Regions from separate parts of the Pseudarthrobacter ribosi genome, predicted to be linked through region 2. Evidence: riboswitches for the same ligand, from Rfam matches in the RefSeq annotation. Region 2 holds a riboswitch; each other region holds the start of a gene.
What was found. A riboswitch is a leader RNA that binds a small molecule or an ion and turns the genes downstream of it on or off. The one in region 2 is predicted to bind cyclic di-AMP.
Positions count from the first base shown of each region.

Region 1 (7,035 bases), on a different contig from region 2:
CGGCGGGCAGGCCAACATCGTGGAACTCTACATTTCGTATCTCCGGAAGAAGGTCGACGCCAGCCACCCGCCCATGATCCACACGGTGCGCGGCGCCGGCTATGTCCTGAAACCGGCGGACTGATCGGTGCCGGAACGCCCCGCCGAGATCCGGTCCTCCGGGCTCAACTGGCGCAACCCGTCCACCTGGCACCTGCGCACCCGGCTTGTCCTCGTCGCCATGGCCCTGCTGGTTGCGATTTGCGGGGCCGTCGGCATTGTCAGCTACGCCTCGATGGACTTCTTCCTGACCAAACAGCTCGACACCCAGCTGGATCAGGCAGCGCTCCGTGCCCGCGACTTTGGCCGCTCCGGCCGTTCCGATCCCCTTGAGGCGCGGGGACAGGCCATTGGCACCCTGAATGCTCGAATCGATGACAATTCGGTCCGCAGCGCCGGTTTCCTCGCCGAGGATGCCACCCGGGAGTCCCTCACCGACGAAGACGACCAGGAGCTCCTGCAACTCACTCCGTGGAGCGAGCCGGTGGACCGGACCCTGTCCGCCGGGGCCTACCGCCTGGTGGCCGCCGAGACCCCGGGCGGCGACGTGATCGTGACCGGCCTGCCGCTCGCAGAGAAGCAGAACACGCTGGCCACCATGGTCTGGACCATGGTGCTCGTGTCCACGGGCGGACTCCTGATCATCGGACTGGCCGGGACGGCGCTGATCCGCCGGACCATGAAACCGCTCGATCAGCTCTCCGAGGTCGCGACGCAGGTCTCCCGGCTGCCGCTCGACGCCGGAGAAGTGGGACTTGCGGTGCGCGTGCCGGCGTCCGCAGCGCATCCGGGCACCGAAGTGGGCAGTGTTGGCCACGCCCTGAACATGATGCTGGACAACGTCTCCAATGCACTGGAAGCCCGGCAGACGAGCGAGATGAAGGTCCGCCAGTTCGTCGCGGATGCCTCGCATGAGCTGCGCACGCCCCTGACCGCCATCCGCGGCTACACCGAACTAATGCGCATGACCGAACAGTTCACCCCTGACGGCCAGAAGTCCCTGGCCCGGGTGCAGAGCCAGTCCGAACGCATGACCACTTTAGTGGAGGACCTGCTCCTGCTTGCCCGGCTGGATGAGGGCCAGCCGCTCAAGCTCAGCGAGGTGGATCTCACCCAGTTGGCCATCGAGACGGTCAGCGACGAGAAGGTCATGGCCCCGGACCGGGTCTGGCACCTGGAGCTACCGGAAGAGCCCGTGGTGGTCTGCGGTGACGCGACCCAACTGCACCAGGTGCTGGCCAACCTGCTCTCCAACGCGCGCAAACACACCGGCCCCGGCACGACGGTGGTGACCGGTGTGAACCGGTCCGCGGACGGATATGCCGTGGTGACCGTGACGGACGACGGCCCCGGAATTGCCCCCGAGTTCGTGGACCGCGTCTTCGCCCGCTTTACGCGCGCGGACGCTTCCCGCAAGAACCCGGTAGCGCTCGCGACGCCGGCAACCGGCAGGGGGTCCCTTCCACGGCGTCCGCTGCACCCGCCGAGGTCGCCCGAGGCAGCCGCCGGACTTGCCGCCACTACCACTGCCCCCGCGACGAGCGCTTCCGCCGAGGGAACCAGCGGGCTGGGACTGTCGATCGTGCAGTCGATTGTCGAGGCCCATGGCGGGACCGTCAGTGTGACCTCGATGCCCGGCCGCACCGAGTTCACCGTTCGGCTGCCGGAGGCTTTTCCCGCAGCCTGAACCAGCCATCGTCGCTGGTCAGGGAGCAAGCCGCCCCGCCGCCGTCGGGATTTCCGTTACCTAAATGTGACTTAGCCATCCAACTCCTGTACGGTTTTTAGGGTGCGGCCACCAATAAGGCCGTATATCCGGATGTACGCCAAGCTCTGCCGCCTCCCGGATTCCGCTGGACAGGCAGAGGCGGGGAACCCAGAGTTCCCGGGCATTTCTGCACATTGCGCCCTTGGGGTGAAGCCGACACGTGAGATTCCGTGCGGCCGGGTGACCTCATCCGAACCCGACAGCTAACTCCGCAGGCGTTGAGAGGCATTCATGACTGAATCCAAGCCACAAACGCGCCCTGACGGCGCCGCAAACTCCACTAACTCCGAGCTGTCACGCCACCGCGGCGAATCGACCAAGCCCGCATCAGCCCTGGCCCGGCTGGCCCACCACGCCGGCTCGACCGGCCGCCGGGCGGCCGTTGTTGTTGCCGCCTGCGCGGTAATCGTGGGGGCCGGCGCGGCCGGCCAGGCCTCCGAGACGGCGGCCCGCAATGCCGATGCGGGCAGTTCCAAGCAGGCAGCCGCCACCGCGGATCCGCTGACGCACCTTGATTTTGAACGTGTCCGCGTCGAGAACCAGGCCGTCACCCGCAGCGGCGATGCCCCTGCCCAGCCGGCCGCGGTGGCGCCTGCCGAAGCACCGGCCCCGGCCCCCGCTCCCGCCCCGGCACCAGAGCCTGCCCCGGCTCCCGCCCCGGCGCCGGCGCCGGCCCCCGTTGCCATCGATGATCCTGCCGGTGCCCAGGCGTACGCGGCCGGCCAGCTGGGCTCCTATGGCTGGGCCCCGAGCCAGATGCCCTGTCTGATGAAGCTTTGGACCAAGGAATCGGACTGGGAAACGACAGCCACGAACCCGAGCAGCGGCGCCTACGGCGTGGTCCAGTCCCTGCCGGCCGAGAAGATGGCCAGCGCGGGCGCCGACTACCGGACAAACTACCGGACCCAGATCAATTGGGGACTGGAGTACATCCAGGATCGTTACGGCTCACCGTGTGGCGCCCTGAACTTCCACTACGCCAAGAACTGGTACTAAACACCTGACAGCCAGGCCGCCTGCCTAGCCGTTAGGACGGTTGGGGATGTACTGCACCGCCCATTTGTTGCCGTCGGGGTCGGCAAAGTAGACGAAATGCCCCCAGTCCTGCACGTCGACGTCGCTGACGTCCACGCCGCGGTCCTTGAGTTGCCGGTGGGCAGCCTGGATGTCGCTGACCACGAGCTGCAGGCTGGGGGCGGTGCCCGGCGGGGCGTCCGAGAGGCCCTCGCCGATGGCGATCGAGCAGCCGGAACCCGGCGGGGTCAGCTGGACGAATCGGATGCCGTCCATGGGCCGCTCGTCGAAGTCGGCATTGAAGCCCACCTTGTTGACGTAGAAATCCTTCGCGCGGTCCACATCAGCCACGGGCACAAAAACAAGCTCTAGTTTCCAGTCCATGGGGCTCAGGCTAGTACCGGGCGGTACATTCCGGTAGACCAGGCTCCCTTGCGGGGAGCCTGGCTCGGGGGCCGGTTGAACCGGCCGCGGAGCCAAGTCCGGCCCCGCGCGGCTGGCTCAGCCGGCCACGCCGTAGAGACGGTCTCCCGCGTCGCCCAGGCCCGGCACGATGTAGGACTTCTCGTTGAGCTTCTCGTCGATCGAGGCCAGCACAATCGTCACGTTGGCATCGGCGAGCTCTTCTTCGAGCTTCGCGAGGCCTTCCGGAGCGGCCAGCAGGCAGATGCAGGTGATGTCGGAAGCGCCGCGCTTGAACAGGAACTTGATGGCCTCGCGCAGCGTGCCGCCGGTCGCGAGCATGGGATCCAGGACGAAGATCTGACGGTCGGTGAGGTCCTCGGGCAGACGCTCCGCGTAGGTAATGATGTCCAGGGTCTCTTCATCGCGGGCCATGCCCAGGAATCCGACCTCCGCCGTGGGAACCAGCTTGGTCATACCCTCAAGCATGCCGAGCCCGGCACGGAGGATGGGGACGACCAGTGGGGTGGGCTTGGTGAAGGCGGTGCCGATGGTGGTGCTGACCGGGGTCTCGATGGTCACCGGTTCGGTGCGGACCTCGCGGGTGGCCTCGTACGCCAGGAGCGTGACGAGTTCCTCGGTGAGCTGGCGGAAGACCGGGGACGGGGTGTTCTTGTCCCGCAGAACGGTGAGCTTATGGGCGACCAGCGGGTGGTCCACAACGAGAGTGCGCATGGGTCAAAACTATCACCCGGCGGCTGGTGGCCCGCCCGTGGGACCGCGGGCGCCGACGTCGTCCTTGCCCTCCGGGGCACTGCCGCCAGCGGCGCCGTCGTGCAAGTGCGCTGGGTGGTCGAACGTGGGCGCGGGGCCGGCGTGCTCCCGATGCCGGATCACATGGAAGAGCCGGTGGGCCAGGATCACCATCCCCACCCAGGCCAGGCCTATGGCCCACCCGACCATCACGTCCGTCATCCAGTGGTGGCCCAGGTAGACCCGGCTGAGGCCCATAGCGATGATGAAGACCGCACCCGCCGCGATCAGGCCGATCCGGGCGGAGGTCCGTTGGATCTGCAGGCATGCCAAATACACCACCAGCCCGATTACCACTGTGGTGTTGAGCGTGTGGCCGCTGGGAAACGACGGCGAGTTTTCGTAGGGCGGGACGGCGTCGGAGTGGTCCGGGCGGGTCCTTCCGATCAGGGTCTTGCCAAATGTTGTGGCGGTCACGGAAACCGCTGCGGCACCCCCGATCAGGATCAGTGGCCGCCAGGTCCGGCTGGCCCAGATGAGCCATGCGGTGAGGATGCTGGCCAGGATGGGCATCCCGATCCCGCCGCCGATGTTAGTGAAGCCCGTAACGAACGAATCCAGGCCGGGGCTGCGGAGCTGTTCCATGAACGCCAGAGCGGGCTGGTCCAGGTTGGCGAGGCCGGCGTCATCCACCACGTCGTCATAGACCTCCGCGCTCACCAGCGCCAGGATCACCACCACGACGCCCCCGATCAGCATGGTGACCCACAGCGCGGCGTAGGGCACCACCCATTTGCCCCAATGCTGCGTTATCCAGCTCTCCGGCCCGGTTTTCACGGCATCTCCCGATTGTTGTCGTCGGCAGCTTTGCTGCACAGCTTGCTTAGTACCGAAACTATCATTGAGCCATGACTTCCCCCGAGCCCCGCCATGCCGCATGGATGGGCCTTGCCCTCACCGAAGCGCGTGCCGCACTGTCCACGGCGGACGTGCCGATCGGCGCCGTCGTTATCGGCCCCGACGGCACGGTGCTCGGCAGCGGGCGCAACGAGCGTGAGGCGCTCGGGGACCCGACGGCGCACGCGGAGATGGTGGCCATCCGCGAGGCTGCGGCACGACTGCAGGAACTCAGCGCCCGGGGCGGAAGCGCCGGTGACGGCTGGCGGCTGGCGGACTGCACCCTGGTGGTGACGCTGGAGCCCTGCGCCATGTGCGCCGGGGCGGTGGTGCTGGCACGGATTCCACGGGTGGTGTTCGGCGCCTGGGACGAGAAGGCCGGGGCCGCCGGCTCCGTGTTCGACATCCTCCGCGAGCGCCGGCTCAACCACTGGGTGGAAGTGTATGGCGGCATCAGGGAACAGGAATGCGCGACGCTGCTGCAGGACTTCTTCGCCGGACACCGCGGCGCCTGAGCCCCCGCCACCGCTGCTCCCCGGGCCTGGGGCTTCCGGCGCTAGCTGACAGCGGCGGAGCCTGTTGCGGCGGCCGCCAGGTTGTCGATCCGCTTCTGCCGGGTGGCCGGTGAGTCGAGGCTGAAGGCCCGGAAGTCGCCGAGGTCCTCGCGGATCCAGTCCTCGACTTCGGCGATCCGCCGGTTCACCGCCGGTGTGGGGCCGTGGAACACCCAGGGCACGATCCGTTGCTGGCCGGGATCGTATTGCCACAGCCCGATGATCCGGCCCCGGTCGAAAATGGGATGGTCCGGGAGGTCCGCCTGCAGCGCCAGCGAACCCAGGGTATTCGTGTGCTGGTCCTCCTCGGCCAGCAGATCGGCGGCATTGCGCCGCAGCAGCGCGATCGAATCCGTTCCGGCGAGCAGTTGGATCTGTTCTTCGTCCGGCTCCTGGAAGGCGGCGAGTTGTTCGACGTCGTCGGGCAGCATCCACAGCATCTCCCCGTCGCCGGTGGGAACCTCGACCGCGCCGACGGCGGCCAGCGCCGCCTTGCTCTGCGCCACCGTGAAAGCCGTGAACCACTGTGACTGTTTGAAGGTGGCCCCTCCGGTCCAGCCCAGGTAGCGGCGGACCAGTTCGATGCGGGCCTGGTCGTCGTCGAGCGGGCTGGGCGGCAGGTTCCACAGTTCGTAGGCGTAGCGCTGCTGGTCCAGCCGGCCGTTGGCCGGGACGCGGCGGATCCGTCCCTGGGACTGCAGGATGCCCAGGGCCGTGGGCAGCGTGGTCGTGGCGCCCTTCTTCTTGCCTTCCTCGCCGAGGTTTCGCACGGATTCGCCGAGTTCCTCCTTGAGCTGCCGCGGGTCCATCGGGATGGCGGCCTCGGCGAGCGTGTGCAGCACCTGCTCCTCCAGCAGGGTGATTTCACCGCGGTCCACGCCGAGCCTTCCAAGCACCCGGAACGCCTCGCCGGCATCCTTGCCCAGCCTGAGCGCCCAGCCGAAATCGTCCCGGCCCAGGACGTAGGTGCAGCCGCGCGCCGTCGGGAGTTCGAGGATCCGGTGCGCCAGGACGTCTTTGTCCACCTGTTCGCGGCGAATGCCAGCGCGGGCGAAGAGGGTGAGGTAGGGGTTGGCTCCGCCCACGGAGCGCGCCCAGCCCGCCCGGGCGAAGACCTGCTCCGACGTGCAGCCGGACAGCGAGCCGTCCAGGCCCTGTTTGTGCCAGGCCCAGGCGCGGAGCCGCTCCCGGGTAAGGGTCCGGGCCGGCGGCACATTCGCCGTCAGGGGCTGCGTGGTGAGTGGCTGCGGCGTCATGGGGTCATTGTCCACCAGCTTGCGCGGCAGGGGAATCTTCCGCGGTGGGCTTTTCCTGCGGAGTACCCGGCGGCTGCGCGGCCGGGCGCTCCGGGTCAGGGTGATCCGGGCAGGCGTGCCGCGGGTCCAGGGCTGCCAGCACGGTGCGGGCGGTGGCGTCCCAGCCGGGCAGGCGGTCCCGGGCGGCAACCGCCGCTGCCCGCCAGCGGGTGCGGAGGCCGGGATCGGACAGCCAGCGCCGCAGCAGCTCCGTGAGGGGAGCCGGGTCCGCGCCGAGGTCGACGGCGGTTCCCGGCAGGAGTGCCGCGCCGTCTCCCTCCGTGTCCGTTGGGGCGGGCGCCAACGCGGCGGG
Region 1 covers NZ_JBVAYZ010000011.1:99,770-106,804, reverse strand. The annotation lists gene ACZYZ5_RS12870 (response regulator transcription factor) at 1-124, shown strand, start outside; gene ACZYZ5_RS12865 (sensor histidine kinase) at 128-1,726, shown strand; cyclic di-AMP (ydaO/yuaA leader) riboswitch at 1,881-2,037, shown strand; gene ACZYZ5_RS12860 (aggregation-promoting factor C-terminal-like domain-containing protein) at 2,039-2,803, shown strand; gene ACZYZ5_RS12855 (glyoxalase superfamily protein) at 2,828-3,205, opposite strand; gene upp (uracil phosphoribosyltransferase) at 3,323-3,958, opposite strand; gene ACZYZ5_RS12845 (phosphatase PAP2 family protein) at 3,971-4,813, opposite strand; gene ACZYZ5_RS12840 (nucleoside deaminase) at 4,885-5,388, shown strand; gene ACZYZ5_RS12835 (DNA glycosylase AlkZ-like family protein) at 5,430-6,683, opposite strand; gene ACZYZ5_RS12830 (glycosyltransferase) at 6,688-7,035, opposite strand, start outside.
Region 1: another riboswitch for cyclic di-AMP. It lies ahead of ACZYZ5_RS12860 (aggregation-promoting factor C-terminal-like domain-containing protein); the one in region 2 lies ahead of ACZYZ5_RS04585 (C40 family peptidase).

Region 2 (7,035 bases):
CCCCGTGCCCGCCGGTGTTCCCGGCACCGGCCGGGCCGGTTCTGCTGCGGGTACTGCTGCCGGAGGTGTGCCGGTTCGGGCACAGCCGGCTCCGGTTCTTTCGCCTCTGGACTCATGCCGCCAGTATGTAGCAACCTGGGGGCGCCGTCATGGTGTCTTTCGGCCCATGGCGCCCTGACCTGCACTGACGCCGACTCCGGACGGCTCTGACAATTAGCGGGCGCCGCCTCCGAAAGACAGGTCCCCGCTCGGCGCGGGCACGTCGACGCGGCCCGCGGCAGGCACTACGCTCGGGAAATGGGAATCGTACGGAAAGTCCTGGGCCTCCTCGCTCTGGTGATGATCGGGCTGGTCGGAACCGGGCCGGCGGCGCAGGCAGTCACGCCGGTGGACATCGTCGTGGAGGACCGCGCCGGTGTGCTGGACCGGAACACCCTCCTGCCGGCGGTGCAGGCGATCGATTTCTACCAGCCCACCAAGGTGGCCGTCTACACCTACAACGGTTCGGCGTCGGACAACCTCAACGAGGAGGTGCTGCGGTTTGCCCGCTCCGAACATCCGGAGTGGATCAGCGAGGACGGACAAAAGTGGGCGAACGGACTCTTTATCTTCGCCCTGGACCCGGTGGGCCGGCACGTGGGGACCTACATGGGTGAAGACCGGAAAGTCTCGCCCGGACAGCGCGAGGACATCCAGGACGCATCCAAGGACCTTCTTCGCGACGCCCAGTGGACGGACGGCACCGTCGCCGGAATCCAGCGCGGCGCCGAACTGATCAATCAGCCCTGGTACCGCTCCACGGCCTTCCTCGTCGTGGCGTGGACCAGTATTGCGGCCGCCGTGGCGGGCGCCGGCACGTGGCTGATCGTGCGCTGGCGGACCCGGGTGGATAGCCGCAAGGAACTGGCCCGCGGCGACGTCAGCTACTCCAACGTCAGCTTGGACCTACAGGTCACGGACCTCAACGCCGGCACCATCCCGGAGGCCTCCCGCTACGGCAGCACGGTCCTCGAGAAGCACCGGACCTTCATGACCAAGTACAACACCGCCACCGGCCTCGCCAACCAGGTCCATGCCCTGTCGCCCAAGGACCTCAGCAGGCGGCCGAACCTGAAGCTGGTCCGCAGCTACGCCGACGCCGCGGCGGAACTCGATGCCCTCGACGACGTTATCGCCGACACCAACGCCCTACTTAACCGCGGCTCAGCTTGGGCCCCCGCCTGGGACCGGCAGCTGGCGCCCTTCCGCGCCGACCTGGCCGCGATCGAACAGATGCTCAGCAAGCGCAACGCCGAGGGCGACTCCGCGACGGCCGCCGCCCTGCGCTCCTTCCGCGATGAAAACCACCGGGAAATCGAACGGTGGACCGCGGAGCTCTCGGACGGAACAATCACGCCCGAGACGGCCCTGGACCGGCTGCGGGACGCGCGCACGCACCTCTCCGAGCTGCTCAAGAACCATGCCGATACCGTGATTGCCGGCTTCACCAAGAACGAGAAGGAAGCCCGGCTCATGCAGCAGGAGATGGAGGACGCACAGGCCGGAAGCAAGGCAAAATACGGGCGCACGTACGAACCCAGCATTCTGGGCACGGTGTACCCCTCGTATTACTTCCTCTCCGTGCCGACGTTCAACTCTGGCTTCACCAGCGGGGTCAGCAGTGTCAGCAGCGCCCGCGGCGGCGGGGGCGGCAGCACCACCGGCTACGGCAGCAGCGGCGGTAGCTTCTCCGGCTCCGGCAGTTCATCGAGTTTCTAGCCGCGGTCAGGCGCCCTTGCTGCTTTCGACGACGAAATCGCCGCCGGGGAACAGGATGGTCTCATGGCCGTCGTCAAATCTGACGTGATACGGCGGGGCCCCGTCGGCCCCCTTGACCTCCAGGATTTCGCCGTGCCGGTCGGACGACTCGACCGTGGTGCCACGGATGATGATGCGGTCTCCCTGGGCTGCTTTCATGGCATTCACCTCCCTTCTCCAGCGTACGGTTGTGGGTTCTTTGGGGGAACGGCCGCTTTCGTCAGAAGAGTCGGGCGGCGACTGTGCTGGTGAGTTCGTGGAAGACGCGGGCCCGGGTAGCCTCGGCGTCCCGGCCCAGCGTGTAGACGACAAACACATACGCCCGCTCCCCCCGCACCAGGATGCTCGCGTCGTGCAGGTTCCCGTTGAGCAGCCCGTACTTGTGGAAGACGCTGACCCCCGCAGGTGCGGCGGCCGGGATCAGCGTTTCGTAGTTGGTCTGCTGCATGAGGGACAGTAGTTGGGCTGTGTTGGCGGGGTTCAGCAGCCGGCCGCTGTATAGCTCGGACAGAATCGTTGCCATCTCTGCGGCTGTCAGGGTGTTCACGGTCCGGTCGTAGGGAATGCCCATCGAGGCTGCATAGTTGATCAGTCCCCTGTGGCCCACGGCGGCGAGGATCAACGCCCATGAATCGTTGTTGCTTTGCTGGACCATTTGCCGGATCTGCTGGCCGGCGGTGGATGCCCCCATCGGGGTCCCCAGCGAGGCCTTGCCGGTTTCCACCAGATGGTAGTAGGCGGCGGCGGCGAGGATCTTCCCGGTGCTGGCGGCCACGAACTTGGTCTTGTCCCCGTATTCGTGCACCGTTCCGTCAGCCACATCGATCAGGGCCACGCCCACCTGGTAGCCGCTGTTGGCCGCGATCACGGCGTTGATTTCTGCGTCCAGTTCCGGCCCGATGGCGGGAGCGGGGGGCGTGACGACGGCGGGTGTCGGCGTCGGGGGTTCTGCCGACGGCGTTGAGCCGCCGGCGGCGGACAGCGGGTCGGCGGCACCAGCTGAGGCGGACACCGACGCAACCGGCGCAGCCCCGGCGTCGACCGGTCCCCTGGCCTGCATGGTGCCGTAAACAGCCCCGGCCGTGATCAGGCCGAGGACGGTCACCAGTGCAACCAGGAACTGCGGGCGGATCCCGCCTGTGAACCGCAGCAGGCGTGGCCCGGCCCCACGGGCGGACTCTTGTGTGTGCCGGCCGCTGCTGTAGTGCCGGCCGGGTCCCCAGGATTCCACCGGTCTCAACCCCGGAACATCAACGGGGGCGCGACGTCGGCTGACGCCTCAGGCAAGCTCGTGGGCATGCTTTTCCTCCGAAAGTAAAGAACCGCGGGCGCGGCTTCAAATTTCCTGCATTCTTCTACCGGTGGGACCCGAGCGCAAGTGGCCACACCTGCGGGCCCGGGATCAGCCGGCCGGCTCCCAATGCTGGAACCGGAGTTCCCGCAGCACGCCGTGCAGCGGAGCCACCGTGAAAGGCAACTCCTCCAGTCTAATCCCGGGGGCCGCGGCCGGCGCGGTCCGGTTCCCCTGCCGCGGCTGAAGGGTGCGGCGTACGCTGGAACCCCAGTCGGCAGCGAACAGAAGGAGCCCGTCATGCGCAAGGTCATCTTTATGATGCAGGTATCCCTTGACGGATTCTTTGAGGGTCCGGAGCAGGATCTGAGCTGGCATCTGGTCGATGATGAACTGCACCGACATTTCAACGACGAGCTCCGGACTATGGGCGCTTTCCTGGACGGCCGCATCACCTATGAGCTGATGGCCGATTTCTGGCCGACGGCAGACCAAGACCCCTCAAGCCCTGCCCCGATGGTCGAGTTCGCGGGGATCTGGCGGGACATTCCCAAAATTGTCTATTCCAGGACCCTGACGTCGGCCGGCTGGGATACCGAGGTGGTGCACGACGTGGTCGCGGAAGAGGTGGCCAGGCTCAAGGAACAGCCCGGCGGCGATCTGGCGCTCGGCGGCGCCGATCTGGCGGGGTCGTTCCGGCGGCTCGGGCTGATCGATGAGTACCGGATCTATGTGCACCCGGTCCTGATCGGACGGGGCAAGGCCCTGTTCCAGGAGACGGATGCGGTGACTCCGCTCCGGCTGCAGGAGAGCCGCACGTTCGGTAACGGCGTGGTACTGCTGCGGTATTCAGTGGAGCCGGACGCCGGGCACGCAGAAGGCCGGTGATCTGCTGCCCCCAAGGCAACCGATCGACCGGCCTTCGATGTGCTGCTGGCGGTGCTGCTAGCCGGCGCGGACGAACGTCACGGAGCCGGTGGCGGTCAGCCAGGAGAGCGGGTGCGTCATGGTGGCGTTGACGCCGTTCATGCCGCCGCTGATCGCCTGGCCGTTGCCTGCGTAGATGGCGACGTGGCCGGACTGGACGATGATGTCGCCGGGCAGGGGGGAGGCGACGACCTTGCCGTACTTCAGGAAGGCCTGCGGGCCGATGTTGCCCACCGGGATTCCGGCAGCATTCAGGGCCTTCTCCACTACCGCGGTGCAGTCCTGCGTGATGCCGATCTGGCCGTATGCTACGGCCAGCATGGTGGCATTGGCTCCTCCGGCTGCCGGGGCAGCGGCGGGGGCAGCGGCGGGTGCGGCCTGGACGTTCACGGCTGCCTTGGCGGGGGCGGGGGCGGCGGCCGGGGCGGGTGCCGGTGCTGCCGGGGCTTTCGGAGCGGCCACGGGCTTGGGCGCCTCGACGACGGGCGCCGGTGTGGTCTCAACAGCCGGACGCTCGAAAGTGATCTGGACGGTCGAGTCCGCCAGAACCGGCGCGGAGACCTGGCCCTTGACGTCAACGGCCGACGCAGGAGCGGAGTCCCGCTCGGTCGGTGCATCGGCTGCATTCGCGGCCATGGCGCTGCTGAGCACCATTCCGGAAGCGGCTACAAGCACTGCGGCCTGGCGGCCAATGGTGCCGGCGGTGCGGCGTTTGCTGCGAAGATCGGCGCGTTTGGGCGCACGGGTATTGCTGAAAGTCATTTAAGAAGCCTCTCCCAATGCCTGCGAGGTGAGCTGTCGGATTCGGATGGGAGGCACCCGGCCGCACGCTGGCCCGATCATGACGGGCCGTGCGGCTTCACCCCAAGACCCCTGGAGAACAGCGGGTCAAAATTGGTTTCCCCGTCTCTGCCGGACGTTGCTGCGAGTTACCCCCGGGCCGCGGCAGAGTTAGGCAATCGGCTGGGGAGAGCCCGTCTCGGAAACAACAGGCACCTAACAACGGTAACGGAATGATTACGGAGTGTCACATCGAGCTCCGGTTGGGCTGTGCTTACCGGCGTGCTATGAACCCCGTCGGAACCGGCCCCAGGCATAGGATGATGCCATCACCGTTCCCCGAAGCGGAGGCTCGAAATGAAAAGTCCCGATGTCGCCAGGCACTGTGTCGCCATCTGCCAGCTGAGCAGTCAGCCGCCGGAGGACTTCAATGTCAACACCGAACTGCTGGTGCTGGAAAACGGTGAGGTCCGCGTCTCCACCTGGGACGCCGAGCCCCGCGACGGAGGGTTCGATGTGCATGTCCTGAACGACCGCGTGGACGCCCTCGGCTTTATGGTGATTACCGACTGGGAGTTCTTCGATGAAAAGGCCTATGCCGTGGTGGAACGCCGGCCGGGAAGCTAGGCCCATCCCATTCCGGCAGGGGCCCGGGTAAACCTCTGATTCCGTATCTACGCGGTATTTTGACTTTGTTGCAGACGTCATTTGATGACGCCAATGGAGATCGCGGAAGAATTATTGGAACGGCCACGGCTGTGTGTCACAGTGCCCGATCCGGCAAGCTCCTATTTCGCCGCCGCACCCGGGTTCCTTGCCCTGTTTCGGTGCTGTGTACCCGGCGCATGAGGCCGCTTTTCCCCATAGCCTGTCCTTGTTCCGAGCGACCAAGAATGAGGAAGAAAATGACTCAGACTGGAGTTTCAACTTTGATGACGGGGAATACTCCCGGAACGGTCAAGGTTCATTGCGCCCACCCCGGGAGCGCCCTGACAAATAGGAGCATTGTATGCATCGTGCGTGCCTTGTCACCGGACCGGTTCGTCTCCAGTGTTGTCGCTGCTGAGCTCGACTCGTTGAACGGGCCCATCCGGAGTGGCGTGGGCCCGATCGGCAGAAGGCGGAGCTGAATCGTCCCTGCGAGCCATGTCCGGCTCTAGGTCCGGGCGCAGCCAAACTCGCAGCGAGTCGTTCCGATAAAGGACGCTGCCTGGCGGTGGAGTGATGTGCTCGGCGACGGTGCTGGGTTCGTTGATTTCCATGCCTGTATTTTGCGGGTCCGCCCGGGGGTCGTGGCGGCCCTGCAGTAGCATGATCCGCAGAGTGTGACACCAGCGCGTCGGACGGGACGGCCCGTTCGTTTCGATAGACACGGGGACGGCCCCGTGGAATGGGGTTCAACCCGTGGTTTCCTCTACTGCAGGATCCATTTTCTCGCCCGTCGCCATCTCGCGGCTCGTGGTCGGTTGGGGTGCCGTCGTCGGGTTGGTGGTTGCCGGGCCCCTGCTTGAGGCACCCGTTCCTACCTGGCTACTGATTACTGCACTCGTGCTCATCGTCGGGGTCGTTCTGGTCTGCGCCTTCGGGGTGGTCCATGAGGCCGAACATCTCGCCCGCCGGCTGGGTGATCCCTACGGCTCCCTGGTCCTCACACTCTCCATTGTGCTGATCGAGGTGGTGCTCATTTCCGCCGTCATGCTCGGTCCCGGGGAACACACGACCATCGCCCGGGACTCGGTGATGGCCGTATCGATGATTATTCTTAATGCGGTGATCGGGCTCTCTGTGCTCGTCGGAGCGATCAAGCACGGCAATCTGGGCCACAACCGCACCGGCACGTCCTCGTATCTCGCCATGCTCGTTGTTCTGGTCTCGTTGGCTTTCGCCCTGCCGGCCCTGATCGGGCGGGATGGCTCCTACACGTCGGGGCAGGTGGTCCCCATCATCGTGCTGACCCTCGCCCTCTATGCCTTCTTCCTCTACCGGCAGATGGGCAGGCAGGCCGGCGACTTCCGGGAGGTCGATCCGCGCTTCGCCGCCGGCCGGGACCTACCTGACAGCCAGGCCGCCAAGCAAAGCAGCATCACCCAGGTCATCGCCGAACACCGGACCGAGGTGTTGCTGCGGATCGCGTTTCTCATCGTGACGGTGCTGCCCATCGTGCTGCTCTCGCACGACATGGCCACGCTCCTGGACGACGGACTCGACCGCGTCGGTGCGCCGGTGGCGCTTTCCGGCAT
Region 2 covers NZ_JBVAYZ010000003.1:202,764-209,798, reverse strand. The annotation lists gene ACZYZ5_RS04605 (DUF5129 domain-containing protein) at 298-1,758, shown strand; gene ACZYZ5_RS04600 (DUF1918 domain-containing protein) at 1,765-1,956, opposite strand; gene ACZYZ5_RS04595 (serine hydrolase) at 2,018-2,902, opposite strand; gene ACZYZ5_RS04590 (dihydrofolate reductase family protein) at 3,389-3,976, shown strand; gene ACZYZ5_RS04585 (C40 family peptidase) at 4,034-4,777, opposite strand; cyclic di-AMP (ydaO/yuaA leader) riboswitch at 4,782-4,983, opposite strand; gene ACZYZ5_RS04580 (hypothetical protein) at 5,153-5,422, shown strand; gene ACZYZ5_RS04575 (calcium:cation antiporter) at 6,200-7,035, shown strand, end outside.

Region 3 (7,035 bases), on a different contig from region 2:
TCAGGGCCTCGCGCCCCGCTGCCGCAGTCCCGGGGACGTCGTCGGGATCCATCACGTCGAGCATCCGTTCCAGCGCGCGCAGGATTTCGTGGCGGCGGGGCAGTTCCATCGGCAGTTCGTGCATCAGGCCGCTGAGGGTCCAGATGTCCTGCTGCAGCTCCCAGACGGTCTGGTTGAGTTCTGCGATGACCATCCGGCCCAGCCGGTACTTCGGCTCGTTGCCGGAGGTTGCCTTGTCTCCGTAGGGGGTCGCCGCGAACGTCCACCCCTGCGACAGGTCGGGGTTGGCGGCCGCCTCGACGTAGAAGTCGACGGCCATCCCGCTGCCCAGCAGCTTCAGGGGGATGTACTGGTTCCGCGGGGAGATGGCCTTGACGATCGTCCCGTCCGGCCGCCAGGCGATTCCTTCGCATTGAAACCCGGGGAGGTCACTGCTGAAGCCCAGATCCACAATGACTTCCACCGACGTGTCCGCTGCAGTGCCCCAGGCGTCCGGGACCTGCCCCTGCAGCCGCAGCCACTTGGTGCTCCACGGCCGGCCCCAGGCCGCTCCGTGCTCCTGCGGCGTGAACTGCTTCCGGAGGGCCTCCAGGACCGGGACCGGTTCGTCCGGGACATCCCAGCTGCTCAGGCTGAGCGGCACGCTGCGCGGATAGACCGCTGGGACGATGCGTTCGCGAACAAAGCGGTCCAGCCGGACTTCCGTGAGACGGCGGTCGTCGTGCAATGTGATCCTCTTAGCGCTGCGTGGATGACGCTGAAATGCATCCAATCGATGGATAAAACTTACTTCGCCGCTGGCCCCCAGCCAAGAGGCTGTCAGCGGACGCTGTCCGCCAAGCCTACGGGCACGCTCACGCGGCGGACTCCCGCGTAAACGTTCAGGGATGTGCCGCGGCTGAAGCCGGCCAGCGTCATGCCGCTGGCCTCGGCCAGTTCGACCGCCAGGCTCGACGGCGCGCTGACTGCGGCGAGGACGGGAATGCCGGCCAGGGCGGCCTTCTGCACCAGTTCGAAGGATGCCCGGCCGGAGACCTGGAGCACGGTTCCGCGCAGCGGGAGCATGCCCTCGCGGAGGGCCCAGCCGATGACCTTGTCCACAGCGTTGTGGCGCCCCACGTCCTCACGCAGGCACAGCAGTTCAGCGGAGCCGTCCTCGGAGGTCCGGAACAGGCCGGCGGCGTGCACGCCGCCGGTGATGTCGAAGACCGCCTGGGCTTCCCGCAGCCGGTCCGGCAGGGCCGCGAGCGTGGCCACAGGCACCGTCAGGGGATCATCGGCGGGGCTGAAATGCGAGGACTTGTGCACGGCCTCGATCGAATCCGTGCCGCAGATGCCGCACGAGCTGGAGGTGAACACGTTCCGGCCGGTGTCCGGGCGGACGACGTCGGGCCTCAGCTGGGCTTCCACCACGTTGAACGTCTGGACGCCGTCCTCGTCTTCCCCGGCGCAGAACCGGAGCGAGACGAGCTGGTCGGGGCTCCAGATGACGCCTTCGGAGACAAGGAAGCCCGCCACGAGGTCAAAGTCGTTCCCCGGAGTCCGCATGGTGACGGAGAAGGACAGGCTGCCGATCCGGATCTCGAGCGGCTCCTCCACGGCGAGGACGTCCTCCCGGTGCCGGACCGGGAATTCAAGGGCCTGGGGGGATCCGTCCAGGACATATTTGTGCACCTTGCGGCGCTGAGTAACGCGGCCCATCAGGTACTCCTAACCAACATAACTCCATCATGACAAGCGCTGGGCCGGGTGGCCAGCGCGGGTTTCAGACCGGGCGCTACCCCAGCAGTTCGCTCCAGTCCACGGGCCCGCCGGTACCGGCGGGCTTCCGGGCGGGCCGTTTGGGGGCGGGCTTGTCTTTGGGTCCCGCCAGCTCCGGGAGGGGCGTGCCCCAGGGCAGGGTGAAGGCCGGGACTGTTTCCCCCAGCTGGACTCCATGCGGAGGGACCACCAGGACGCCGTCGGCCGCGGCCAGGCCGCGCATCATTCCCGGCCCGGTGTGCTGCGCCGGAGACGCCATGCCGTAGAGGAGCCGGAAGGGCATCAGCCGGGTCCGGCCGGGGTCAGGGTCGATCATGGAGCCGCAGGGCACCTCGGTGACGGGCGGCGGGGGCCGGTGCCCCAGCGCCGCCAGGAGCGGGGCGCCGATGGTTGACAGTGCCATCATGGCCGCGAGCGGGTTGCCCGGCAGCCCGATGATGAACCTGCCGTCCGGCAGTTCGGCCAGCACGGCGGGATGGCCAGGACGCATCGCGATGCCGTCGATCAGCAACCGTCCGCCGAGTTCGGCGACCGAGCGGCGCAGGTGGTCCGTCCCGGACCGGCCGGTGCCGCCCGTGGTGATGACGACGTCGGCGGGCAACCGTTCAGCGCCGGACCGGACGGGCATCCGCGGTTCGTCGGCTCCCCCGGGTTCGGCCTCCGGGTCGGTGTCCTCGAGCGCGGTCAGCCATTCAGCGTAGCTGTCGCCGATTTTCGTTTCGCCGGCACAGATCCCGCCGAGCATTTCCACGACGCCGGCAAGCTGGGGGCCGAAGGTGTCGCGCACCTCCCCCGGCCGGGGGATCCCGGCCGTGATCACTTCCGAGCCGGTGAACACCAGCCGGACGACGGCCTTGCCCAGGACCGGCAGGGTGTCGTGACCGGCGAGGGCCGCGAGGGCCAGGTGGGCGGGGTTGAGCAGGGTGCCGCCCTTGATCAGCACTTCTCCGGCGGCGGCTTCTTCCGCGGCTTTCCGGGTATGCTCGCCGTTTCGCGGCTCGCCGGGCTTCGCTCCGCCGCCGAGCTGCAGGACCGGCAGCCCGTCCTCGTCGGCGGCGATCGTGCCGCTTTCGCTGCGCAGCACAGCCTTCGCTCCGGGAGGAATCAGCCCGCCCGTGACGATCGGGCTGGCCTGGTGGGGCGCCAGCCGCTGGCCGGGTTCCGCGAGGATCCACGGTCCGCTGCCGTTGACGGCCCAGCCGTCCATGGCGGAGGAGGCGTAGTGCGGCATGTCCACGAGCGCCGCCACATCGGCGGCGAGTTTCCGCCCCAGCGCGTCGCGAAGGGCCACGGGTGCGGCGGGAATGGGGGTCGCGCAATCGAAGGCAAGCTGCCGGGCTTCCTGCCAGGTGTGCGCGAGGTGCCGATGAGGCGCAGGCTCATCCGCCGCGGCAGCTGTACTGCCGTGAGGGGGTGCAGGCGTCATGCTCCGGAGGCTTCGCTGGCTGCGTAGTCCTTGGCCAATTTCCGGGCAACGCCCATCGCGGCCTGCATCGAGACGGCATCCGTTGCCTGGCCGGAGCCAGAGGCCAGCCCTGCCGCAAATCCGGCAATGAAGGTTGTCAACGGCGCGGCGGGGCGCACCACGGAGTGCGCCGCCACCCCGGCGAGGGCCAGGACCTCGTTGACGTCAACCTCGACGTCTTCCAGTTCGAGGGCCTGAAGCAAGGCACGGCACCAGTCTTCGAGTGTTTCATCCTGGCTTTTCACCGTTTGCCTCCAAAGTCGAGTTCAGCGGGGGGAACCCGGGCCGGAGGCCTGGGTTATGGCTGTCGCGGTGATGGCTGTGGAAGCCATGGCCGTCAGCCGGACCGGTCACCCCCAGTGCGGAGGCATCGTCCCAAGTATCCACATCATCCGTAGACCCCCGGGGGACGCTGACCTCCCGCACCTCCAGCCTAGCAAGAAGGGCGAATATCGAGGCGTTTTCGAGCGTGCCGCGCTGCCTGGCGTCGGCCACACACCGTTGTAGCGCATCCGTGCTATAAAGGCCGACCAGGGGCTGCCGGCGCCCGTCAGCAGACACGGCCATCAGTCCGTCGCCCGGAGGGGCCTCCGCGGCGGCTGCCAGCAGCGCTGCGATGGCGGCGCCCGCCCCGGGCATGTCAACGGCGAGGACCAGGGTCATCGGTGCCGCGGCAGGGAGGCGGGGGTCCCGGCTGCGGTGCTTTTCCAGGGCGGAGACCCCGGCGGCGACGGCTGCGGCGGGGCCGGCGAAGGCCGGCTCCTCCCGGCAGCTCAGCACTCCCGCGGGCAGGGTTCCCGGGTCGGGCCCGACGACGGCCACGGCGGCCGCGCCGCTCGCGGCCTGCAGGGCGCGCTCCAGGAGGGTGGCGCCGTCGTGCATCAGACCGGATTTGGGCACGCCGCCCAGCCGGGACGACCGGCCCCCAGCAAGAATGACAGCGTCGAAGTCCACCGGCCCAGCCTAGCTGGCTATAGGTCGCGTCCTGGCGCAGCGGCCGGGGCACACCGTATCAGGCAGCGGATTCCGGCAACAGGAACGGGTCCCAGGCCGGCGTCGGCTTCTCCAGCTCCTTGATCTGCCAGGTCGTGCCCTTGGGCGGCGCGGGGCTGAAGTTGAGTTTCCACCCCATTTCCCCGGGGGTGTGGTCGCCTTTGGCGTTGTTGCACCGCAGGCAGGCCGCGACGAGGTTTTCCCAGGAATCCGCACCACCCCTGGATTTGGGCTGGACATGATCGATGGTGTGGGCGGCTTTGCCGCAATACCCGCAGCGGTGTCCGTCCCGGCGGAGCACCCCGCGGCGGCTCACCGCCGTCACGGTGTTGTACCGGGGCCTGATGTAGCGATGCAAGAGAATCACCGAGGGCCGACCCAGGACGTCCTGCGGCCCGACGACGGGATCGTCGCCTTCCGCCACAACGCTGGCCTTTCCAGTCAGCACAAGGACGAGCGCCCGGCGGAAGGTCACAACCGCCAGCGGTTCATATCCAGCATTCAGAACGAGTGTGCGCATCCGCATACCTCTTCACGGCCGCACCCGCCAGGGGCACGAGGGCCGGCTGCCCTCTGCATGGTCGGGCTATGGATCGACAAAACAAGAGTAAACATGGACATGCCAATTCACCGAATCTTTTTTTGCCCGCCCGGCCCGTGTCCGCTGAAGTTCACGTCCTGGCAACGCAAAGGACCCCTGCCGAATGGCAGGGGTCCTTTGCGTTGCGAACAGTTCTTACTTAGCCGCCGACGCGGATGAAGACGGGGCCGGAGCCGACGTTGACGCTCTGCAGGGAAGTGGTTCCACCGTTCCAGCCGCCGTGGACGGCTCGGCCGTTGCCGACGTAAACAGCGATGTGGGCCATGCCCGATCCGCCGTTCTGGTAGTAGGCGAGGTCGCCCGGCAGTGCCGCGGCGGCGCTCACGGTGCGGCCGAGGGACAGGTAACCTGCCGGCCAGCCGTGGTAGTTGATGCCCGCAGCAGCCAGCGAGTTCGTAGCAAGGCGGGTGCAGTCCTGGCCGACGCCGAGCTGGGCGTAGGCGGCAGCGGCGATCGTGGCGCCCATGCCGCTGGCGACGGCCGGAGCCGCGGTGCTGGCAGCCGGAGCCGCGGTGCTGGCAGCCGGGGCTGCGGCGGCGGCGACCTTGGTGCTGGCGGTCTTAGCCGTGTTGGCAGCTGCGGGGGTCTCCTGGACCTTCACAACGGGCTTCGGGGCCTCCACGACGGGAGCCGGCGTGGTGGTGACGGCCGGCTTCTCGAAGGAGATGGCGATGGTCGAAGCAGCCGAGATGGTCGCCGGGGCGGCCGACTGGACTTCGAGGGTGGAAGCGGAGGTGGACTCGCGCTGAACGTTGGCCTCAGCAGCGTTGGCTGCGATACCGCTGGTCAGGACGAGGCCGGAGGCTGCAGCGATAACTGCGGCCTGGCGACCCACGCCACCGGCGTTGTCGCCGACGGCCTTGGCAATGACGGCCAGCGAGTTGGTCTTGGTGACCTCGGCGCGGTGCCGTGCGTTTGCACGAGTAGTCATTAAGTTCTCTCTTTCGTGATCCTGGGTCCGCGCTTTTTGGGCGCAGGCTGAGGACGCTCCGGCATCTTGGGGGTACGCCGGATCGCCCCGAAATGGGTTACTTAGCGAAGGGTGTACTGCGAAGACGCGCCAAAAGCGGGAACTGCTTGCAGGTGCATGGCCTGCGGGCCGGACTCAGCAGAGATTGAGACGGCGGCGTGAGATCCATTCCGGGCGCCAGAAAGGGCACTGCGGAGGTTGGATTTCAGCGGGCTCGTAAGAGCCGCGCAAGCGCGGTGACGCGCAGCATTGTGGCGTGAAGACACGAAAGTAGCCTCTCCCAATGCCTACGAGGTGAGCTGTCGGATTCGGATGGGAGTCACCCGGCCGCGCTGCTTCCTGGGAAGCTTTGCGACTTAACCCCAAGGCCTTCTTTCGAAGGCCAAAATTGGTTCCCCCGCCCCTGCCAGACGATGTCATGCGAACGGACCTTGAGCGGTGGCAGAGCTAGGCAATCCACTCAAGAGCGCCAACTTCGGAAAAGTTGGCGTAGGTCATACGGTACAGCAGTTGGGGCACAATGTCACATTCAGATCACGGCGTGTCATAAGAATGCGAGAGTGTCCCATCAGCTCTGTTAGAGCCAGCCGGTCGGGTCGACGACTTCGCCGTTGACCATGACCTCGAAGTGAAGGTGGCAGCCCGTGGAGGCGCCAGTGGTGCCGCTCATCGCCACGGCAGCGCCGCGGGAGACCTGCTGGCCCACCTTGACGCTGGCGGAGGACAAGTGGTTGTAGGTGGTCTCCAGGCCGTTGCCGTGGTCGATCACCACACGGTTTCCGCCGCCGTAGGGATGCCATCCCGTGAAGGTCACCGTGCCGCTGGCGGCCGCAAGGACGGCAGTGCCGCACTGGGCAGAATAGTCCTGGCCGCGGTGGAACTCCCCGGAGCCGCCGGTGATCGGGCTGACGCGGTATCCGAAGGGCGACGCCGTCTTCAGTTCGCCCAGGGGCGCCCCGAGGCTGCCCGACGAGGCTGCGCGGGTGATGGAGTCGACCGACTGGGCGCTCAACAGCTGCTTGAGCTTGCCGTCCGGGTCACTCTGGGTGGTGACGGCGGTGCGGTTGAAATCAATTTTGGCCTCGGCAGCGGTGACGTCCGGCTGGACTGCGGCAGAGATGGATCCGGCGGCTGACCCGGCGTCCGTGGCCATCACGGGGCCCGTGGCCGGGACGGTGACGGTGAGGACCAGTCCCGTGGCGGCCAGTGCGATGCCGGCCTTTTGCCCCACGCCACTGGCGGCGG
Region 3 covers NZ_JBVAYZ010000004.1:240,319-247,353, forward strand. The annotation lists gene ACZYZ5_RS06195 (alpha-mannosidase) at 1-727, opposite strand, end outside; gene fdhD (formate dehydrogenase accessory sulfurtransferase FdhD) at 820-1,701, opposite strand; gene ACZYZ5_RS06205 (molybdopterin-binding protein) at 1,778-3,187, opposite strand; gene ACZYZ5_RS06210 (DUF6457 domain-containing protein) at 3,184-3,471, opposite strand; gene mobA (molybdenum cofactor guanylyltransferase) at 3,455-4,180, opposite strand; gene ACZYZ5_RS06220 (HNH endonuclease) at 4,239-4,739, opposite strand; gene ACZYZ5_RS06225 (NlpC/P60 family protein) at 4,960-5,751, opposite strand; cyclic di-AMP (ydaO/yuaA leader) riboswitch at 6,061-6,219, opposite strand; gene ACZYZ5_RS06230 (M23 family metallopeptidase) at 6,368-7,035, opposite strand, start outside.
Region 3: another riboswitch for cyclic di-AMP. It lies ahead of ACZYZ5_RS06225 (NlpC/P60 family protein); the one in region 2 lies ahead of ACZYZ5_RS04585 (C40 family peptidase).

Region 4 (7,035 bases), on a different contig from region 2:
CATATCCTCTACCGGCTCCGGAGCAAACCGGAGCGCCTGGTCATGACGCCCACCGCGGCCGTCCTCACGGCCCTCTCTATCTGGTCCTGGCGATCGGATGATTCCCGGGACGTGCTGCCTGGGACGTTGAGCGTCTTTCTAAGGGCTGTCCTCCCGAGTGCCCAAGTTGTTCGCGGTTCGCCGGTAACTGGTGGGGCTGATGCCGTAGACCCTGGAGAAAGCGGCGCTGAACGCGAAGGCGTTGCTGTAGCCGACCTCTTCGGCGATGACAGCGGTGGTAGCGGTGCTGGAGGACAGTCTGTCTGCGGCCAGAGCCAGGCGCCAGGTCGTTAGATAGGCCATCGGTGGCTGGCCGACGGCGGAGTGGAACCGGGCGGCCATGGTTGCCCGGGAAACATGGGTCCGCCGGGCCAACTCGGCGACGGTCCACGGGGCGGCCGGGTCCTCGTGCAGGGAGGCCAGAGCCCGGGCAACGATGGGGTCGCGCGTGCCTGCTGCCCAGCTGGGCAGCATGTTATCGGCACGTTCCACACAGACGCGCACCAGGTGCAGAAGCAGTAGGTCAAGGACCCGGTCCAGGGCGCTCTCCTGCCCCAGCCCGGGGTGGGTAAGTTCGCGTTCGAGCATGCTAAGTAGTGCCGGATCGATCTCCTGTTTGTCGAAAAGGGCCAAGGCAGGCAGGGCTGAGGTAATCAGTTGGCCGGCCGCTGCCGCCGTCTGGTAGGTGCCGATCAACAGGACGGTGTCCCCGCGGGGGCTGTTGCCCCAGGTGCGTATGCCGTGTGACATCGACAGTTCCAGGTGGTCCCCGGCGGGCGAACGGCAGGACTGACCGGCGTCGATCACGACTGTCGGTGCCCGGCCCGGCGTGTCCGTCACCATGTACGGAGCCGGGCCCCGGACAGTGGCCGCCTGTCCCGGACTCAGGGAACGGGGGTCGCTTCCTTCGACGGAGATCCAGGCGTCACCGCTCACCGCGACGATCACCGTCAGCGCAGCCCCATCCCGGACGTCAATGCAGAAGGGCGGGTCCATGACGACCCGCAGGGTGAACGCGGCTTGGGCCCGGGGCCCGGTGAGGAACTGTGTCAACGGATCCATGCACTCAGGCTAGACGCTGACGGATGAATTAGCGATCCCTGCGCATTCATGGTCCAAGTCGGGTGGGGCAGTCTGGTAGATATGACGATGAAATTTACTCCCGCTCCTGTTCTTGTCACCGGAGGAACCGGCCGTACTGGCGCCCGGCTCGTCCGTCGCCTCCTGGACCGCCACGTGGCGGTGAGGATTGGTACCCGGCACGGGCCGGTTCCCTTTGACTGGGACGACACCGGCACCTGGCCTCGCGCTCTCGACGGAGTCAGGGCAGCGTATCTCTGTTACAGCCCGGATCTGGCCTTTCCCGGGGCGTCTGAGCTGATCGCCCGTTTCGCCGACGCTGCAGCTGACGCGGGGGTCCAGCGGCTGGTGCTGTTGTCCGGCCGCGGCGAGGCCGGTGCCCGGGCGGCCGAGGAGTCCGTGCAGCGGTCTGGGCTGGAGTGGACGGTGCTGCGCTGCTCCTGGTTTGCCCAGAATTTCAGTGAGCACTTTCTGCTCGGTCCGGTCCGAAGGGGCAGGCTCCTGCTGCCGGCCAATGGGGGCATAGCCGAGCCCTTCCTGGACCTGGACGACCTCGCTGAGGTTGCCGCCGACACCTTCACCGGCGACCGCCATGTTGGACGGCTGCTGGAGCTGACCGGCCCCCGTCTGCTTACCCTCCGGGATGTCGCGTCTGAACTGTCCGCCGCCACAGGCCGTCCGATCGCGTTCGCGCCCTGCACGGCGGAGGAATTTGCGGACGATCTCGCCCACGACGGGGTCCCTGTCGAAGAAGCGCTGCCATTGGCCGGGCTGTTCACTGAGATCCTCGACGGGCGGAACGCCTCCTTGTCCCCAGACCTCGCCCGTGCCCTGGACCGGAACCCCACCGATTTCAGCACGTATGCGAGGCGCACCGTTGAAACCGGCGTGTGGGACGCGCCGGCCAGTGCGGAACTGCGGTGAACGGGTGGCTGCCCGTGATCGCGGGTACCGGCTCCGCGGTCGCTGGAGGTTTCTACCTCGCCTTCTCCACCGTGGTCATGCCCGCCCTCCGACGGCGGCCGGCGCAGGACGCCATCGCAGCCATGGTGTCCATTAACGAGAAGGCTGTGAGGCCGCCGTTCATGATCCTGTTCTTCGGCACCGCTGCGGCCTGCGGAGCCGTCCTCGCCGTCCAGGCCACGGAACCACTGACCCATTCACCCGTCAGAGTCGCCGGGGCGGCAGCCTACCTGGCAGGGTGGGCATCCACCATGGTCATAAACGTGCCTCTGAACAACCGTCTGTCCAGGACCGGCGGCCGGTCGGACCGGGAGTGGCACGGCTACCAGCAATCCTGGAATCCGGCCAACCACCTCCGCGCTGCCCTCTCCATCGCCGGCGCGATCGGGCTGCTGATCCCCTTCCACCACCCCTGACAGGAGAATGAGACACTCCGGGCGTAGCGCATGCGGGGTACGGAATCCACTGTTGACCCCTCGGCAAGCAGGCCCGCCGAGACTGTATTGCCGGGCCGAGCGGCATGGACGAAATAGGTGCGCGGCTCAGCGCCCACCATCGGTTCGGTTCGGGCCGGTGCCATGCGCGGCTCGGTCCAGGGGCTGACGGGGTTGAACGTTCATCGGCTGAACCCTACGGTGCTGTCATAAACGTTCAATGAACACGTTGGGTGCGACGCGGGGAATGGCCCGAGCTGCGGGCGTCAGGTCCCGGCATCCGGAGCGGCGGATGTCGCCGGGCCGGGAAGGACTCCGCCTTCGAAGTGAAAGCTGAGCAGCTCGGCCCGGAATTTGACCGCGTCGAGGAACCCGGTCAGGGCAAGGTCGGTTCCGGGCGTCTTCCCGGCCAAGCCCCTGAGTGGGCCGCCGGCCGTATCCGTAGCCCGCAGAAGGGTCATCCCGGTGTAGTCCGTAAGCGTGAACGTGCGCACGACTTTGAGCAGTCCCGCCGGCAGGCCGTACGACAAACTTATGCCTCTGCCGGGAACCAGGGAGACCCGAAGGCGGAAGGTCCGCTTACCGCCGGCCGGCGTCCTGTGAGACAACAGCGGCAGGTGCGTTGCACCTGCCACTGTTGTCCGGACTCGATCTGGCTGCTACGCGTTTACGCGTACGAAGGTGGATCCTCCGAGCCAGGAGGCCGGGTGCACGATGGTTTCGTTGACGCCGTTCATGCCACTGCTGATGGCCTGCCCGTCACCGATGTAGATTCCCACGTGTCCCGAGCTGATCATAAGGTCACCGGCCTGAGGGCTTGCTACAGGAGTTCCGTACTGGTGGAACTTTGCGGGGCCGATATCGCCTACCGGCTTACCGATGGACCGAAGGGCTTTTTCCACCAGGATGGTGCAGTCCTGGGTGGCTCCGAGCTGCGCCTGGGCTGAGGCAACGAGGGCGGCACCGACTGCGCTGCCCTGGACTGCGGGTGCTGCCGCCGGAGCAGGTGATGCCTTCGGCGTGATCGATGCGGACGCGGCATTGATGCCCATGCCCGACGGCGGGGTCGCCTGCGGGACAGTCTGGGGAGCCGCCGGGCTGGCCTGGGCCGTTGCCGGGCTCTGTCCCGCCGCAGGGATCAGGATCTGATTCCCGGGGTAAATCACGGAGGAGAGTGAGAGCGCGTTGGCGGATATGACCGCGTTCAGTCCCACTCCGTATCGAGCGGCAATGGCACCGAGAGTGTCACCGGGCGCAATGGTGTGATGGCTGCCCTTAGCGGAAGGTGCGGTGGCTGCCTGTGCCTGGACATTGGGGCTGGCGGAACCGTCCGGGGCGTACGCGCCAGCTTGTGCAGGTGCTCCGATTCCGAAAGCGAGGCCTGATGCGACGGCGACGACGGCGGCCGGTCTGGCCAGGGATGATGCGTGGGCTTTCAGGGAAAACGACAGTCCCTGTAGAGCGGGGGACTGTGTCGGGGTGGCGCGGTGGCGCGCCGGAATGGACATGCGTGACATGGTGAGTGCCTCTCCCATGCCTGCGGGGTGAGCTGTCGGGTTCGGATGGGAGTCACCCGGTCCTGCCCCGTAATGATCGGGAGCCGCAGGACTTAACCCCTAGGTCTTGAAGCCAAGACCGGTAAAAAGTGGGTCCCCCGTCCCTGCCATTTGGATTCTAGAACGGATCCCGATGAGCGGCAGGGCTCGGCATTCTGCACGGGAATGCCCTGACTAAACCAGGGCACCCGTAGAGACTACCCCGGCCACCCGGGCTAAGTCACATTAGGATAACGCCGTTGCCGGCCGTCCCATGATCGATTCACTCCAACCGAGATAGCATCGTGGATCAATGCTGGCTTGGCCAGTGATGCCTGGCCGAGGTTCCGGCGCGCCAGTCGTCCTGTTAGACTTCCTCGACTCTGGGGCGGTGCCTGAAGGGAGACCCGGATGACGCTTACGGACGGGCCGTGGACGCCCGATGATCCGTGGTGGGTGAGGGATAACCTGCGTGAGGCCATCGACCATCTAGTGGAGCAGGGCTACACGGTCAGCGGCGGCCACGGCGAGGACCCGGAGCTCATCGACCCCGGGGGCTCAGCGATCCAGACCTGGCGGGAAGACTATCCCTACGGGGAGCGGATGTCTCGGGAAGAGTACGAGCTGGAAAAATACCGTCTGCAGATCGAACTGCTGAAGTTCCAGTACTGGGGTCAGGACCGCGGCCTGAAAGTCGTTATCGTCTTCGAGGGCCGGGATGCCGCAGGTAAGGGCGGGACAATCCAGCGATTCACCGAGCACCTCGATCCCCGCTACGCCCGGACGGTGGCGCTGAGCAAACCATCGGAGCGGGAACAAGGCCAGTGGTATTTCCAGCGCTATGTCCAGCACCTCCCAACCGCAGGCGAAATCGTGATGTTCGACCGGTCCTGGTACAACCGTGCCAACGTGGAACGGGTCATGGGCTTCTGCACCAACGAGGAGTACGAGACATTTATGGGGCAGGCGCCGCTCTTCGAGAGGATGCTCGCGGACTCCGGAATCCACCTGACCAAGTTCTGGTTCTCCGTCACCCGGCACGAGCAGCGTACCCGCTTCGCGATCCGACAGATCGATCCTGTCCGGCGCTGGAAGCTCTCACCCGTGGATCTTGCTTCCCTGGACCGATGGGAGGACTACACGGAGGCAAAGGAAAAGACTTTCCTGCGCACCGACAGCGACCACGCACCGTGGATCACCATCAAATCGAACGACAAAAAACGAGGGCGGATCAACGCCCTGCGCTTCTTCCTCAACCAGTTCGACTACGACGACAAAGACACAGCGGTCGTGTATAGCCCGGACCCGCTCATCGTACGCCGCGGCCGCGAAGCTGTCGGTGACTGAACGGGCCGCTCCTGGCGGACACGCTCAAGCACGCAGGCGCCGAACCGTCCCGCCGCTGAGGCAGTGACTGTCCTGAGTCCATCGGGTTGGTTCATGAGCCTTCTGACGCCGCGAAGGATGCAGCTCATCTACTTTCGAGCCTCATGAAAGTTGCCGAAGGGTTACGCAGTCCGCAGTCCGGCGGTCCCCCGGTAACGCAGCGCCCGTTCTGTTTCCAACCACAGTTCTCCGGCGGCGTCGGACTTTCGGGAGAGTTGGTCCGGAGGCGCTGAAACTGCTAGGACCGATGCGAGGATTAGTGCCGATGCCGGGGCAACCGGGTGAACTACCGACAACAACGGTTTCTTAGGGAGGCATGCGTCGTCAGCCGAGGAACTGGAAGAACGCCGCCGCGTCCTCGGGACCCGCCCCGGGCGCGCAGGAACAAAAAGAGAACCCCGCAGCGCGGGCGCTGCGGGGTTCCCCTGTGGCTGGATGCCGGTTACTCGGAACCGGGTTTCTGTTCCCGGTCCCGGAGGTTCTTCTTGATCTCGTCGAACTTCTCCTTGATGACCCGTTCCGCCTCCGAGAGGGTTTTTCCCGCGCTGCTCAGGGGATCCTTCTGGAGATAGACGTTCTGACTGACGGGCAGGTCGTACTCGTCCTTGAGGTGCGTGCCGCCGCCCACTCCCTGAAGGGACAGGTACACCATGGCGTCCGTCCGGGCAACGCCGGAGAGTGTTCCGAAGACAACTGTGAAGTCGTTAGATTCAAAGCTCACAGTATGACCGATATGGCTGCGGTCCAGGTCACCGGCTGCTACCGGCTTCTCGGACTGACTTCCGCTGTAGCTCATGAACTTCTCCTAATAGTCGAGGGACACGTACCACTGCAGTCTATCTACGGAGCCCGGCAAGGTCCCGCGGTTCCGCTTCCGGTGAAGCAGTCGCGGAAGCGTTCAGTACCTCCTCTCAGGGTGCTGCCCGCGACCCCCGCATCGTCACCAGCAGCCAGACCGTTCGGGGGGACCGGCCACAGGATCGCCAGCGCAAGAACCGGCACCAGAAAGACGCCGACGTCGGGGAACTGGCGGACGACGACGAACAGGTGGGTGTCGAAGCGGGCGGGGGCGTAGCTGAGGCACAGCCACAGCGCGAACCCGTCGAGGGCGAGTGCCGCGGCGGCCCAGGCCAAGAGAATGCGCCGATGCCCGGCAGGGGCATATCGCCGCCGCACCAGGAAACGCAGCACCAGCCACAGGCTGAGCAGCTCCGCCAGCAGCAGTCCGAGCGCGACGGCCCAGCTGTAGCTCTGCAGCCAGTCCTCGTGCACCACCGCCGGCACCGGCGCCTGGCCGTGGAGAATCCGCAGGAGGTTGGTGTCGATCGCCTTCAGCCGCGACGGGGCAGCCGCGTCATTGCCGTTGATGACCAGGGCGACGCCAAGCCGGGCGGACGGAACCATGGCCAGGTAGGTGTGGCTGTTGCCCCATTCCCCCTGATGCTCCAGGAGAAGGGGCAACGTCCCCTCCGGGACGGGCGGTGCTGCGGGATCGGCGGACTCCACCAGCGGCCGGGCGAACCAGCCCATGGCGTAGTGCTTGGATCCGTCCACCTGCACGCGCGGCTCGAACATCGCCTCGATGCTCTCGGGCTGGA
Region 4 covers NZ_JBVAYZ010000004.1:83,235-90,269, reverse strand. The annotation lists gene ACZYZ5_RS05520 (cupin domain-containing protein) at 139-1,101, opposite strand; gene ACZYZ5_RS05515 (NAD(P)H-binding protein) at 1,183-2,043, shown strand; gene ACZYZ5_RS05510 (anthrone oxygenase family protein) at 2,040-2,498, shown strand; gene ACZYZ5_RS05505 (hypothetical protein) at 2,783-3,046, opposite strand; gene ACZYZ5_RS05500 (LysM peptidoglycan-binding domain-containing protein) at 3,176-4,051, opposite strand; cyclic di-AMP (ydaO/yuaA leader) riboswitch at 4,036-4,206, opposite strand; gene ppk2 (polyphosphate kinase 2) at 4,463-5,398, shown strand; gene ACZYZ5_RS05490 (hypothetical protein) at 5,880-6,233, opposite strand; gene ACZYZ5_RS05485 (serine hydrolase domain-containing protein) at 6,278-7,035, opposite strand, start outside.
Region 4: another riboswitch for cyclic di-AMP. It lies ahead of ACZYZ5_RS05500 (LysM peptidoglycan-binding domain-containing protein); the one in region 2 lies ahead of ACZYZ5_RS04585 (C40 family peptidase).